DNA from 2 places in the Pseudomonas sp. JZ114 genome. Region 2 is predicted to be linked to the other one. Evidence: predicted binding sites of a transcription regulator. Region 2 holds the regulator's gene; the other holds the start of a gene.
What was found. Region 2 encodes FliA, which starts transcription of late flagellar genes. Its sites were predicted from a motif close to CTAAAGTTTNNNNNNNNNNNGCCGNTAA; they were not measured.
Positions count from the first base shown of each region.

Region 1: JQR90_RS22975 (methyl-accepting chemotaxis protein) is a predicted target of FliA. The motif match lies at 2,265-2,292, and genes of this name have one in related genera.

Region 1 is NZ_CP069257.1:761,080-768,696, reverse strand. It holds gene JQR90_RS22985 (ATP-binding protein) at 1-138, shown strand, start outside; gene JQR90_RS22980 (hypothetical protein) at 181-426, opposite strand; gene JQR90_RS22975 (methyl-accepting chemotaxis protein) at 580-2,205, opposite strand; gene JQR90_RS22970 (response regulator) at 2,530-2,949, opposite strand; gene JQR90_RS22965 (hypothetical protein) at 3,409-3,675, opposite strand; gene JQR90_RS22960 (hypothetical protein) at 4,467-5,558, shown strand; partial or broken gene JQR90_RS22955 (glycoside hydrolase family 5 protein) at 6,075-7,244, opposite strand.
Region 2 is NZ_CP069256.1:1,727,159-1,734,775, forward strand. It holds gene flhF (flagellar biosynthesis protein FlhF) at 1-544, shown strand, start outside; gene fleN (flagellar synthesis regulator FleN) at 720-1,547, shown strand; gene fliA (RNA polymerase sigma factor FliA) at 1,544-2,284, shown strand; gene JQR90_RS08105 (chemotaxis response regulator CheY) at 2,364-2,738, shown strand; gene JQR90_RS08110 (protein phosphatase CheZ) at 2,758-3,543, shown strand; gene JQR90_RS08115 (chemotaxis protein CheA) at 3,570-5,795, shown strand; gene JQR90_RS08120 (protein-glutamate methylesterase/protein-glutamine glutaminase) at 5,824-6,927, shown strand; gene JQR90_RS08125 (flagellar motor protein) at 7,013-7,617, shown strand, end outside.

The DNA.
Region 1 (7,617 bases), on a different replicon from region 2:
CCGGTATTGTTTACCTCAGGCCATACTCGGGACATCCTTTCGCAGAACAACACGTTGGCTCCTAATATCCATTTGCTTACCAAACCCTATCGTCCCGAGGATCTCTCTGCCATGGTGCGTACTGCTCTGAGAGGATAGGCGATAGAAGCACCAGGTTCCATTTGGTGGGTCGAAGAGGTATCAGATAAAAATGTAATCCTTTTCCAAAGGCACATGGGAGCCTTTAGCCCGTAATTCATTGACGGCATAGACCAATGTCAGGTTTAGCGCATCCTTATTCATCATGAGCTTGGGATCGAGGCGGCGCTGCACGCGTGCAGGAACGGCTGGGTCGATCAAGGTCAAGAGCATGTCTGAGCCGCGAGGTTCAAAAAGAAACTTAAGCGGCGGATCGAGACGGGCAAGTTTATCAGCTATCAGATTCATCGGGTGCGCCTCATGCTTAACCTAAGCATAGGCCACTGTTTCACTCGTAAAGAGCAATCCATCTGAAGATCTGGCCAGCTTTCAACAAAAAAGCCCTCTGCTAAAGAGGGCTTTCACATCTTTTCTGTCGTAAAGTGATCATTGAATAAACGATCAGACCTTGAAGCGATTGACCAGAGAGTTAAGCTCAGCCGCTAGACGTGACAGCTCATGGCTGGACGCGCTGGTTTGATGCGCGCCTGTGGCAGACTGCACGGATAGATCACGGATATTGACAAGGTTACGGTCAACTTCCCTGGCCACCTGAGCCTGCTCTTCGGCTGCGCTGGCAATTACCAGGTTACGCTCATACATTTCGCTGATCGACGACGTAATCTCGCTTAGCGCCTGGCCTGCACTTTCTGCCAGCTCCCGTGTGGAATGAGCGCGAGTGCTGCTGATCTGCATGGAGTTCAAAGCCTGACTTGCGCCGTTGCGCATGCCAGAGACCATTTGCTCGATTTCAAGCGTCGACTGTTGCGTACGATGAGCGAGCGCTCTTACCTCGTCAGCCACTACAGCAAAACCTCGGCCGGATTCGCCTGCACGGGCAGCTTCGATCGCAGCATTCAGCGCCAGTAGATTGGTTTGTTCTGCAATGGCACGAATAACATCCAGCACCTTGCCAATTTCCTGCGATCGATCGGCAAGTTGTCTTACCAGTACGGAGGTAGACTGAACCTCTTCCGACAGGTCTGTGATGGCTGTAATGGTTTCATTGACACGAACATGACCGGCCTGTGCTGACTGGGTCGAGGTCTTGGAGGCCTCAGATGTCGATACTGCGTTACGTGCTACCTCATCAACCGCTGCGCTCATCTCGTTTACAGCGGTAGCGGCCTGCTCAATCTCATCGTTTTGCTGTTGCAAGCCGCGGCTGGCTTCTTCGGTCACTGCGTTGAGTTCATCAGCAGCTGCCGCCAGTTGGGTTGATGACCCTGAAATCTGAGCCAGGGTGTTACGCAGATTGTCCTGCATCTGGCGCAGTGCTACCTGAAGCTGATTGACCTCATCGCTACCGCTGACTTCAATGTGAGTGGTCAGGTCTCCTTTGGCAACCTGTTGTGCGGCGCGCACAGCACTCTGCAGGGGCCTGACGATACTTTGCGTCAGAAGCCAGGCCATAAGCACGGTAGCCAGGGCCGCCAGGGCAATCACGAGGATAACAATGGCGCGAGAGCTGGCGTATTGATCCGCCGAACTCTTTCCTTCGCGCTCGATCCCTTGTGCATAGTAGTCTCCCAGCTCGCCCAATGTCTTGCCAGTGCCATCGATGACAGGCTTCATGTCAACCAGAGTGAGTTTATTCAGGGCGACAGTATCGCCTTGGCGGGCCAGGACAAACGAGTTGGTCATACCCTGCTGGTAGACTGCAAAATCCTGTTTGAATTGTCCGTACAGGCGTTGCTCTTCGGGCGTATCGACAAAGGCCTCAAACGCTTTGATGTTATCCATCAAAACCTTATTACGGGCCTCATACTGGCTGGCATAGGTGTCGATGCTTTTAGGGTCGGGATCAAGCGCCATGCGCAAGGAAATGGTGCGAATACGCAGCATGTTTTCCCGGATGCTATCTACGATGCGGATGCTGGGTACCCATTCTGCTTCTATAGCCACACTACGGTCACGGATGCTGGACATCTTGCCTAGCGAGAAAATACCCAGAAAAGCAACCATCAGCGCGATCAGGCCAAACCCAAGCGCAGCCCGGGGGGCTATGTTCCAACTGCGTAGTAGCATATTTGTCATCCGCAAAAGTAGAGGCGAAAGCACGCCGAATTTTTGTTGTCTGATGACATGTATCGGCGGTCAGTCTTGAGGCTTGAATTTATTCAGTGACGGATAAAGCTCACTGCATCCATGGCTCAAGCGTTCTTGAAAGCGAACCTCTACCAGCTACCTGTTTTCTACTGCGACATTCCTAAAAAGCTAACTACCAGGCGCAGCTATGAATGCAGAGTCTGCAGTGTGCTCAAGCTGGTAGAGCACAGCCTGTCCAACTATAGAGATGACCCGTCCAAGAAGGAGCTGAAAAACCGCCAGTTAACTACCTTCAATCAACTGTTAGATTCGCTCGGTCAATATATCGACCGTGAAGGGGCTGGTCATAATAGGCGTGTCGATTTCCAGGTTTCCATCGCCTACCACAGCGCTCTCAGCATAACCTGTGATAAATAGCACCTTGAGGTCAGGGCGGCTAATACGCGGCGTCAGCCATTTGTCTTCCGTTAGCCCAACATCGGAAACTAACAGGCCGATAGCGGTATCGGATTGCAGGATTGCCAAGCCAGAAGCGCCATCTTCAGCTATCAGGGCGTGGTAGCCGAGTTCTTCAAGAATCTCCACGACCAGCATACGGATAGTCGGCTCGTAATCCACAACCCGTACTGCCCCGCCAGTAACGGTAACGGTACGGAGCAACTGTTCTTGAGTGGGCTCACTTGCGGTATTTACGGCCTTTTCTTCTGCGCGAGTTATAGACATATCCGTATTCCTTGCCCCGTTTCCGGAGCGATATGCATCTGCCCACCGGTTAGCGCACGAAGCCGTAAATTATGGAGAGCCCAACCCCATGCCCAGAGGTTTAGTAGTGACGGTGGTCAATATGTGCAACGCAGATGGACAGGTTTTCGGAACCCTCGGGTTGTGCCGGTTCAATCATATGAGCGGGCATGCATCCCACCTCCCGCCGGCAGAAAGAAAGGCGCAAGACATAGGCGGAAAAGGAGATTTGCGCATCATGCGAGTTGGACGTCCTGTAATGGTGACAAAAGGCAAAACCAGAGAACCTTCCACGTGGCAACCCACCAAGATGGAGAGGGTGCAACACGCGTTTAGCCCATCCGGTACGGACGTCAGACTAGAAGTGCTTTGTGCTGCAAGTGTGGCAAGGAACATGAGAAGCACTGTAAAAGCACTGTGATAAAGAGGGGTAAATAATGACTACCCGAGCGAGCCATGATGTAATGGATCATCATGGGTAAATTCATGGCTATTGGATGCCGGCTGGTTAAGCCGACGCTGGATATCCATCAGGACCGTTTCCAAAAGCAGACGGTTACGCGCCTGATCAGGCGTTAAGATCCACTCAAGTGGATGACCTCCTTCAACAGGTAGTGCGGTAATAACCAGTGTCCCGTCAGGTTTTAGTAAGGTATCGACTTGATAACGGTCACGGGCCGAGTCAACAAGCATGATCAAGGCATTCATAGAATCGGCTACATCGTTGGGTGTTATCTAGTTAGAGTCAGGCTACTTCAAGAGATTCTTAAAGACTCTTCCCACTCGTCTAAAGGTTTTCCTGCCCAGTCAAAGCCTTTCTTATGCTCCGCCTCCACCCTGCATCTGATCGCTATGCGGGTCCTTTAGTGAGCCTTGGTTAAAAAGGTCCTAATAAGCTGCGGGAGGGGTGATCTATTACTAAAGAAGAGAACTAATTCAAAGTATTTATGCTGGCAAACTCACAAAACCAAGGTTTTTTGTCAATTGCTTTTGTATTGAACGTACTATGAATTTGTTTTGATGATTTATAAGTTATTTATCAATAGAAGGCAAATAGCCAGTATTCTTTCGAAATCACTCGTACCGTCACAGTAGTCTGGTTATTTGAGCCAATATGACGGTAATAATTGCCCACAATACTAAGCTTGTCTGTTTCAAGCATTGATCTAAGTAGTCCATTGCCTGCCTTGACAGCGTCTGCGTCGCCACTAGCTTTATGATCCCTCAACAGATTGGTGTGGATTGGCACGCTTGGTGGTTTCGAAAACAAACCGCATGTAAAGGACATAAAATTAATGATCACGGTTAGCAAGCGTAACGTCTATTACGTATGTTTGTTTATTCTTCTTATTTTTCAATTTGGTGTGTTCGAGCAAGGGCACACAAACCCTATTGGCGTAAAGTACGTTAGTGAATTGTATCTTGCGATATGCTTAGGTTTTACAGCGCTTCTTCTTACAGGTACGCCTCCTGCCAACAAGCAGGACTACAACCTCGGCTTGAGTTTTTGCCTTTTTTCTGCGTTTGTGTTCTGTTTTCTGCCCGCGTTATTTTCAAATCTTTTTTATGGGCAGCCGCTGTTCTATGGATTGATTGAAGAGCGTCGTGTTCTGTTCTGCTTCAGCTTTTTCGTTATTGTCTATTTTGCAAAGCGTGTAACCGCTACCCAATTCGAGCAGCTGATACTGCTGGTCGGTCTCATCTCCGTTGGGCTTTCCTGGCTTTCCTATGCAGGCGTGCTGCCCGATCTTCGTGAGCAGGTGCTTGACCTTAGTCGTCCCGGGCGTGCCTCGCCCGGCGCAGCGGCCATCATCTTCTCCTACTGCCTTAGCGTCTATTTCATGGGGCATGGACGATCTCCCCTGAACGGCGCTCCAAAGTCAAAAGTGCTCTATGGCATCCTGGCGTTTGTCTTTCTGGCCACGATTGTCTTTGTCATGCAGACAAGACAGGTCATCGTGATCTGCTTTCTCTTTACCGCGATGTGTCTGAAAAGCCGCATGGTGATGCCCATGATCCTGGGTAGCATTGCGCTCTTTCCGATATTGGTGAACCCGCATATCCTCGATAGCTTGGGGCTCAACCTTGACTTCTATATGCAATCGGTGGAGAGCGGGCCTACGGACAATGTGCGGGAAAACACCATTGCCGCCATCATGAACCATTTGCATGAATACAATTGGGTTCCTAGCGGCAGCTTGAGCCTGATGTGGAATGATGGGTTCAAACGGTTCTTCAGCAACTACTTCTTTCTGTCTGACGTAGGGGTAATTGGTACCTTATTCCGCTTCGGATTCCTGACATTTGCCATTATTCCGATTGGCTTGTTCATCCACTACAGGGTTGCAACAAAGTTAAATCCCAACTTGGACTTTACGCTGGCGTTCTTTCTGGCCAACCTTGCCATGTGGCCGTTGGTAGGTGTGTTCGAGTATCAAGCACCTACGGCTTTTCTTCTCGCCCTACAGGCACTCAAAACACACTATCAACATACAGCCAGAGCTACTGACGAAATCGCAGCGGTACCGTATCCATACCCAACGCGGCTTGAGTCGTTGTCCGGCGCCAGAGGAATGAGAGGCATGACCTGATTCATCTTTAATAAAGGAAAAGGCTGGGCTTATACCCGGCCTTTTCCTTTAAGGGATGCCAGTAAAGCCAGATCAAGCAGATAGGTTGACTCAGAAGGGATTACAGGAGAGATGATGCATAGCGAGGCAATTACGATCAGCTTATGTAGCTGCTAGAGAATGCCGTTTTGTTGTCTTACATAGGGAATCTGGTATGGGCTGGCAAAATACGCGTCTGATACGAACGCACCTGGCCTATTACGGAGGGAGAAAAAGTAAAGATAAGGAGCTGTCCCTAGCCCCAGATACAATCCATCACAGCCCGTAGGTAAGAGACTGTTGTTATTTAGACAAAACAGTCAGCGTCTTGGGATAACCTACGACCGATCCATTGACTGCTGCGCCATCCACATAGACACCTAGATTAGTGCCAGCCTGCACATAGGTAATCTTGCGGACCTGACCATCCGCTAGCTTAACCGACTTGCCCACCTGAAAGGCGGCTTTGTTGGCGGTCGTGCCCGGTACTGAGAAGCCAGCCTTCTTACGATACACACCATTGAGCCAATCGGTGTTGGTAAAATTGTTGATGGTGCTGGTCACGGAACCCGTCGTAGTGGATGGTGCCGGCGCAACAACGGTCGGTGTAGGTGCAGGCGAAGTTGTTGCTGCCTTCTTCGGGCCTATTTCCGTACAGCTGGTGTTATCCATGTATTTCTTGAGCGTCGGCCACTGCGGGCGATCCTGCCCATTTACCGGCTCAACCGACATGAAATAATTGCCCCAGCCCGGACCTGCCGCCCAGTAGGACGCCGGTACGCAATTCTCTTTCAGGTAGGCCAGCATATTGTCCATCAGGATGTTCCAGCGCGGGTTGTTATCCGGTACGCCGAACTCACCAATGTAGCCACGCTGACCATGCTTCTTCAGCCACTCTACGAACGGCTTGACCCGATTCACGCCGTACATCACGTCCAGCTTGTTGACGTCTACGTCACCATAGCTGCCACCGGCGTTCTCATCAAAATACGAGTGCGCCGAGAAAATGATGTTGTTGGACGGATCCTTCAGGTTCAGCAAGGGATCATTCCACTCCGCCCAGCGCGTAGCGCTCGACCAGCCGTTGCCTTCCACGATGATGGGGCGGGTCTTGTCGACAGCGCGTACGCCGTTGATGCCATACTGGGCTGCAGTGGGCCAATAGGCCAGGGCCCCATTGGGCTCATTCATGATGTCATAAGCATATAGGGCTGACTGCTTACTCCACTGCTGCGCGATCTTGGTCATGATCTCCTGATATCGCGCATAGGGTACGCCACTAGTACCGATGAGCTGACCACGGTAACGGGCATAGTTATGCAGATCTAGAATGACCTTGATGTTGTACTTCTGCGCATAACCAAACATCTGATCTACTAGGGCGACGTAAGGAGTATCCAGTGCGCCACCCAGTTTGGGCTGTAGCCGTTCCCAGATGATGGGGAAACGAATCAGCTTGACGCCCTTGGCGCTCCACTGTTGGAAATACGACTCCGTAGGGAAAATGTAATTGGTGCCATTGATACCTGGAAGTACTTGAGGCGCAAAGCCGGCGCCTGACAGGTTCAAACCCACCAGATCAACTTGTTCGGCTTGCACACAGGTACTTGCAAATGCCAGGGCGGCTGCAAAGGGAAGGCTTTTCTTTAACAGTTTCGAAAAAAACATTGGTATCACCCTACTGCTGTGACCAACCGCGACCATTTCCTGTACTGCAAGATCAGGCGGAGGCTCAGAATTAAAAAGAATTGGCTAGGCTACTGCCAAGCGGAGCGCGCTCTGTGCTCTGCGTACTGAGCTATACAAGCGATATGCCAAAACATTGACATGAATTGAAACAAAGCCAGATAAAGCTTTATTTGATAATTTAAGTGACTGATTTTTATGATTTTTTTTTGGTTAAAACGTGTATTACCATTCGTCGGCCCGAGTATCATGAAAATAAAGTAATGGCAAAGTAATTTCATGAGCTGACGGATTCTTGTTGTTTTACTGTATTAAGCAATCGGTCAATGATGATTTTCTGGCTATAAGCCTTTTA
Region 2 (7,617 bases):
CCATCGCATCGGCGCCCAAGAGCAAATCAAGACGTTGGGTCATATTCTCGATGTGCCGGTTACCGTTGTAGATCCACGTCAGTCGCTGGCTCAGGCGCTTGAGCCACTGGCTCGCAAGCGTATGGTCCTGATCGATACGGCAGGTATCCCAGCCAATGACCCCTCCCTGCGTCTGCAGTTGGAAGCGCTGGCTAATGAGAAACTGAAGATTCGCAACTATCTGGTCATGGCTGTAACCAGCCAGAGCCAGGTGCTGAAAGCGGCTTATCACAACTACAAGGGGTGCGGTCTGGCTGGTTGTGTTCTGACCAAACTGGATGAATCCGCGACGTTGGGTGAAGCTCTCGGTATAGCCATTAGCCATCATATCCCGGTAGCCTATCTCTCCGACGGTCCTCGCATCCCTGACGACCTGCATATTGCGCGCAAGCATCAGCTGGTTAGCCGTGCAGTCAATCGTCAGCTGACCGAGGAGCCAGCAGAGGAAACCATGGCGGATATGTTTGCCGAGCTTTATCAAAAGCCGGCCAAGCGCGTCGGTTAAGTTACAGTTTTTTGCAAGTTGGGTAAGGTTTTTGCAACAGAAGGTTTACAGGCGTCGTAGTGTCAGAAAGCAGTACACGCTTCAGGTTTAGTGCCAGCTGGCTCGTTAGCATAACGATCTGGCTACACCATAAGTGCCCTCTACGGGCTGGCTGGTTTTTCATAGGTGTACAGCAATGGGTATGCATCCCGTACAGGTAATTGCAGTGACAGGCGGCAAGGGAGGTGTTGGGAAAACCAACGTTTCGGTAAACCTTTCGCTGGCGTTGGCTGAACTGGGCCGACGTGTCATGTTGCTCGATGCCGACTTGGGCTTGGCAAACGTCGACGTTTTGCTCGGTTTGACTCCGAAGCAGACGCTCGCCGATGTGATCGAAGGCAAATGTGATCTTCGCGACGTGATTTTGCAAGGCCCTGGCGGTATCCGGGTCGTTCCGGCCGCTTCCGGTGCGCAAGCCATGGTGCAGTTGTCGTCTCTTCAACATGCCGGTCTGATCCAGGCATTCAGTGACATCAGCAACGATATCGATGTGCTTGTTGTCGATACGGCTGCCGGCATCGGTGATTCGGTCGTGAGCTTTGTACGGGCTGCCCAGGAGGTACTTCTGGTGGTCTGTGATGAGCCTACTTCGATCACGGACGCTTATGCGCTTATCAAGATGTTCAACCGCGATCATGGAATCACGCGGTTTCGCGTACTGGCGAATATGGCATTGACGCCCCAGGAAGGTCGCAATCTCTTTGCTAAGCTGACCAAGGTAACTGACCGTTTCTTGGATGTGGCTCTGCAGTATGTGGGTGCGGTTCCTTTTGATGAATGTGTACGGAAAGCCGTCCAGAAGCAGCGGTCCGTATACGAAGCATACCCGCGCTCCAAAGCCGCTCTGGCTTTCCGGGCTATTGCCCAGAAGGTGGATGCTTGGCCCTTGCCGGCCAACCCACGCGGTCACTTGGAGTTTTTCGTCGAACGATTGGTGCAACCCACTGTAGGGCCAAATGTATGACAGCGTCCAGCGGTCTCCGTATGTACAGTAAATCTCAGACCCATTCACAGCAGGAGCAACTGATCAATCAGTATGCGCCGCTGGTCAAGCGCATTGCCTATCACCTGTTGGCGCGTCTGCCTGCCAATGTACAGGTGGAAGATCTCATGCAGGCCGGCATGATCGGCCTGCTCGAGGCCTCCAAGAAGTACGATGCCGGCAAAGGTGCAAGCTTTGAAACCTATGCCGGTATCCGTATCCGCGGAGCCATGCTGGACGAGGTTCGCAAAGGTGATTGGGCACCTCGTTCGGTGCATCGTAACAGCCGTATGGTGGCCGATGCGATTCGTGCTGTTGAAGCAAGAACGGGTCGTGACGCTAAAGATCCTGAAGTTGCTGCCGAACTTGGTGTAAGCCTTGAAGAATATTACGGCATTCTCAATGACACATTGGGAAGTCGCCTGTTCAGCTTCGATGACTTGATGGAAGAGGGTGAGCACGGTCTCGAAGAGAGCGGAGCCCATGATTTCGAGCCAGGTCGAGGACTGGAAGATGATCGTTTCAAGCAGGCCCTGGCGGAAGCCATTGCCAATCTTCCAGAGCGTGAGCGTCTCGTCTTGTCGCTGTATTACGACGAGGAGTTGAACCTAAAGGAAATCGGAGAGGTGCTTGGGGTAAGTGAATCCCGAGTCTGTCAACTGCACAGTCAGTGCGCAGCACGTCTGCGGGCTCGTCTGGCTGAATGGCGTTCGCGCTAAGGCAAAACACTAAGCATGTATGGCATGCCTTTGAAAAGGCATGTCTGGGGTAAGGATGGAGGTCGACTTGGACAAAGATATGAAAATTCTCATCGTGGACGATTTTTCCACCATGAGACGCATCATCAAGAATCTGCTGCGAGATCTGGGGTTCACCAATACTACCGAGGCCGACGACGGCTTGACGGCGTTGCCGATGCTGCAAAGCGGCAACTTCGACTTCCTGGTAACGGACTGGAACATGCCGGGTATGACCGGTATCGACCTGCTACGGGAAGTCCGTGCCGATGCACGCCTGAAGAACCTGCCTGTTCTGATGGTAACGGCCGAAGCCAAGCGCGAACAAATTGTCGAGGCAGCTCAAGCGGGTGTGAATGGTTACGTTGTGAAGCCGTTTACTGCCCAGGTGCTCAAAGAAAAGATCGACAAGATCTTTGAGCGGGTCAACGGCTGATAACCATCTCGAGGATGTTATGGACCTTGGCAGTAAATCATTCGAAGACCTGGAATCGACCCTGAAAAAGCATGCCCAAGAGCTGGTTGCCAGCCTTGAAGATGGCAATTTCAGCCAGGCAGTGCAGCTCATCAATGAGCTCAATCAGGTGCGAGATCGTGGTCTGTATCAGGAAATCGGCAAGCTGACGCGTGAGTTGCACAACGCGATCGTCAACTTCCAGATCGATCCCCAGGCGTCCTATGCCAATGAAGTAACAAACATTGCAGACGCCACCGATCGCCTAAGCTACGTTGTGGAAATGACGGAGCGTGCTGCCAACCGTACCATGGACTTGGTCGATGCCAGCACACCGCTTATCGAATCATTTGGTAAGGACGCTCATGACCTCCACGCCGAGTGGGGCCGCTTTATGCGGCGCGAGCTCAGTGCCGAGGAGTTCCGCGAGCTGGCCAAGCGCGTCGGTGCGTTTCTGGGGCGCAGCGATGAGGACGCCCACAAGCTGTCTTCGTTGCTGAACGATATCCTGTTGGCGCAGGACTATCAGGATCTTACCGGTCAAGTCATCAAGCGTGTGACGAACCTTGTTACACAAGTCGAGCGCGATCTCGTCAAGCTGGTCCGTATGGCCGGTCAGGTGGATCGTTATGCAGGAATTAGCCACGACCACGTCAAGGCCATCGAAGAAATTCAAAAAGAAAAGTCTTCGAAGGGTGAAGGTCCGCAGATTCATGCCGATAAAAGAGAAGACGTCGTATCCAGCCAGGATGACGTAGATGACCTTCTGTCCAGCCTTGGTTTCTAAACCTGGCCTTTTTGGAGAGTGCATGAATGAGCTTCGACGCCGATGAAGAAATCCTCCAGGATTTCCTGGTAGAGGCCGGCGAGATTCTCGAATTGTTGTCCGAGCAATTGGTGGAACTCGAAAGCCGCCCGGATGATATGAATCTTCTCAACGCCATCTTCCGTGGATTCCACACGGTAAAGGGAGGGGCAGGCTTCCTCCAGCTGCACGCCCTTGTTGAGTGCTGCCACATTGCCGAAAACGTGTTCGACATCCTGCGTAAGGGTGAGCGCCGCGTTGATGCCGAGCTGATGGACGTTGTCCTTCAAGCTCTGGATACGGTAAACGAAATGTTCGGCCAGGTACGTGAGCGTACTGAGCCGACACCGGCTACTCCTGAGCTGCTGGCTGCCTTGGCACGTCTGGCGGAGCCTGAAGGCGCCGAACCTGCTCCCACTGCCGTGGAGCCGGTTCAGGTCCCTGTGGTTGCTGTCCAGGCACCTGCTGCCAGTGATGTAAGCGACGATGAGTTTGACCGACTCCTCGATGCAATCGGGAATGAGCCTGCACCTGTGGCAGCCGTTGGCTCAGCCGTACCTGCATCTGGCGACGAAATCACCGATGACGAGTTTGAATCTCTGCTGGATCAGCTGCACGGCAAAGGCAAGTTCGATGCTGCTGTTGCAGCGCCGTCCGAGCCTGCCAAGGCTGCTGCTCCGGTAGCCAAGTCAGGTGACGAGATCACGGATGACGAGTTTGAATCTCTGCTGGATCAGCTGCACGGCAAAGGTAAGTTTGATGCTGCTGTTGCAGCGCCGTCCGAACCTGCCAAGGCTGCTGCTCCGGTAGCCAAGTCAGGTGATGAAATCACGGATGACGAGTTCGAGTCTCTGCTGGATGAACTGCATGGAAAGGGCCGTTTCGATGGTGGTGTTGCGGCTGCTCCTGTAGCGCCTGCACCTGCTCCGGTTGCCAAGGCAGCATCTGCTCCTGTGGCGAAGCCCCAGCCTGCAGCGGCCCCTGCACCGACAGCCAGCGCAGCACCCAAAGCTGAACCGCGTGCGGCGGCGGCCCCGGCAGGCGAGAAGCCGGCCAGCGAAGCTGAAACAACCGTGCGTGTGGACACCGCCCGTCTCGACGAGATCATGAACATGGTCGGTGAGCTGGTGCTGGTGCGTAATCGTCTGGTTCGTCTTGGGCTGAACAGCGGCGATGAGGCCATGGCCAAGGCTGTATCAAACTTGGACGTTGTGACAGCGGATCTTCAGACCTCGGTCATGAAGACGCGCATGCAGCCAATCAAGAAGGTATTCGGACGCTTCCCGCGTCTGGTTCGTGACTTGGCGCGCAACCTGAAGAAAGAAATCAACCTTGAGCTTGTGGGTGAAGAAACCGATCTCGACAAGAACTTGGTAGAGGCCTTGGCTGACCCGCTGGTGCACTTGGTGCGCAACGCGGTCGACCATGGAATCGAGGAGCCTGCCGAGCGCGAGAAGAATGGCAAAGCCCGTGCGGGCCGTGTCGTTCTGTCTGCGGAGCAGGAGGGCGATCATATCCTGTTGGCCATTTCCGACGATGGCAAAGGGATGGATCCCAACGCTCTGCGCGCCAAGGCTGTTGAAAAAGGCCTGCTCGATAAGGATGCGGCGGAACGTCTGACCGATCTTGAATGCTACAATCTGATCTTTGCACCAGGCTTTTCAACCAAGACCGAAATCTCCGATATTTCCGGTCGTGGTGTGGGCATGGACGTGGTGAAGACCAAGATTACACAGCTTAACGGCACGGTAAACGTCTTCTCCAACAAGGGGCAGGGCTCCAAGATTGTGATCAAGGTCCCGCTGACCCTGGCGATCATGCCAACCCTGATGGTAATGCTGGGCGATCAGGCCTTTGCATTCCCACTGGTCAACGTGAACGAGATCTTCCACCTGGACCTCTCTCGCACCAATGTGGTCGACGGTCAGGAAGTGGTCGTGGTTCGCGACAAAGCACTGCCGCTGTTCTACCTCAAGCGCTGGCTGGTCAAGGATGCGGCTTACGATGAGCAACAGCAGGAAGGTCACGTTGTTATCCTGTCGGTCGGTACGCAACGCATCGGTTTTGTTGTGGATCAACTCGTAGGTCAGGAAGAAGTAGTCATCAAGCCATTAGGCAAGATGTTGCAAGGAACGCCGGGTATGTCGGGAGCCACCATTACAGGTGATGGCCGGATCGCATTGATCCTTGACGTACCGAGCATGCTCAAGCGCTACGCGCGCCGCGGTATTTGAGTCGAAGCCCCGCCGTTAGGAGTGTCATATGGCTGTAAGAGTGTTGGTGGTGGATGATTCGGGTTTCTTCCGCCGCCGTTTGACTGAAATCCTGGCGGGTGATCCCAATATTACGGTCGTCGGTACGGCGACCAATGGGCGTGAAGGGATTGATCAGGTGATGGCGTTGAAACCCGACGTCGTTACCATGGATTATGAGATGCCCTTCATGGATGGCATTACGGCCGTTCGGCACATCATGCAGAAGTGCCCGACGCCTGTTCTGATGTTTTCGTCGCTGACGCATGAAGGCGCTCGGGTTACGCTCGATGCGTTGGATGCGGGTGCGGTAGATTATCTACCCAAGAATTTCGAGGATATTTCCCGCCATCCCGAGAGCGTAAAGCGCTTGTTGTGCGAGAAGATCCATACCATTGCGCGCAGCAACCGCCGGTTATCGTCTGGAAGTGTGTCGGCCCATGCGCCTGCACCCACCTCGACAACCCCTCGCCCGGCGGCGCGGACTGCTTCGGCACATCCGGCAGGCTCCTCGGCTTCAGCGTCGGTGACCAGTGCTGCGCCACGGCGCAAGAATTACAAGCTGGTGGCCATCGGTACGTCGACCGGTGGTCCTGTGGCGTTGCAACGGGTACTGACCCAATTGCCTGCCAACTTTCCAGCGCCAATCGTGCTGATTCAGCACATGCCTGCCGCCTTTACCAAGGCGTTTGCAGAGCGTCTGGACAAATTGTGCAAGATTTCTGTCAAGGAAGCTGAGGATGGCGATCAGCTTCGTCCTGGGCTGGCGCTACTGGCGCCTGGCGGCAAGCAGATGATGTTGGATGGGCGTGGCGGCGTGAAGATATTGCCGGGCGATGAGCGACTGAATTACAAGCCCTGCGTCGATATCACCTTTGGCTCGGCGGCCAAGGTTTTCCCGGACAAGGTATTGGCGGTGGTGCTGACCGGCATGGGCTCCGATGGCCGTGAAGGTGCTCGCCTGCTCAAGCAGGCTGGTAGCCAGATCTGGGCGCAGGACGAGGCCAGCTGCGTGATTTATGGCATGCCCATGGCCGTGGTCAAGGCAAATCTGGCAGATGCCGTCTACAGTCTTGACGACATCGGTCGACACATTACTGACGCGTGCATGTAATGGTACCGCTCTTGCTAGACAGGAGCGGCGCCGGATTTGAATTTGACAGGTTTTGGCTTGCTGCCATGCCTTAGGGAGATGATGTGTGGATGTCTTGAGCCTGATTGGCATCCTGTTGGCCTTTATCGCCATCATTGGAGGTAATTTTCTTGAGGGTGGCACCATTGCTGCTCTACTCAACGGGCCTGCTGCCCTGATCGTACTGGGCGGCACATGCGGTGCGGCCATGCTGCAGACGCCTATCCGTGTTCTCAAGCGCTCCCTGACAATGCTCAGTTGGGTTTTCTTGCCGCCAAGAGTCGACATGCCAGCCGGTATCAATCGCATCATTGGCTGGAGCATGTCTGCCCGTAAGGAAGGTCTGCTGGGGCTTGAACCGCTCGTGGATGCCGAACGTGATCCATTCGCTCGCAAAGGCCTGCAGCTGCTGGTCGATGGTGCCGAGCCTGAAGCCATTCGCAGCATTCTGGAAGTCGATATGTATGGCCAGGAAGATCGTGATATCCAGGCGGCCAAGCTGTTCGAGGCCATGGGTGGGTATGCGCCTACCATTGGGATTATCGGTGCCGTGATGGGGCTTATCCATGTCATGCAGAACTTGGCAAACCCTTCCCAGCTGGGTAACGGGATTGCTGTTGCATTCGTAGCCACAATCTACGGGGTCGCATTCGCTAACCTGTTACTGCTTCC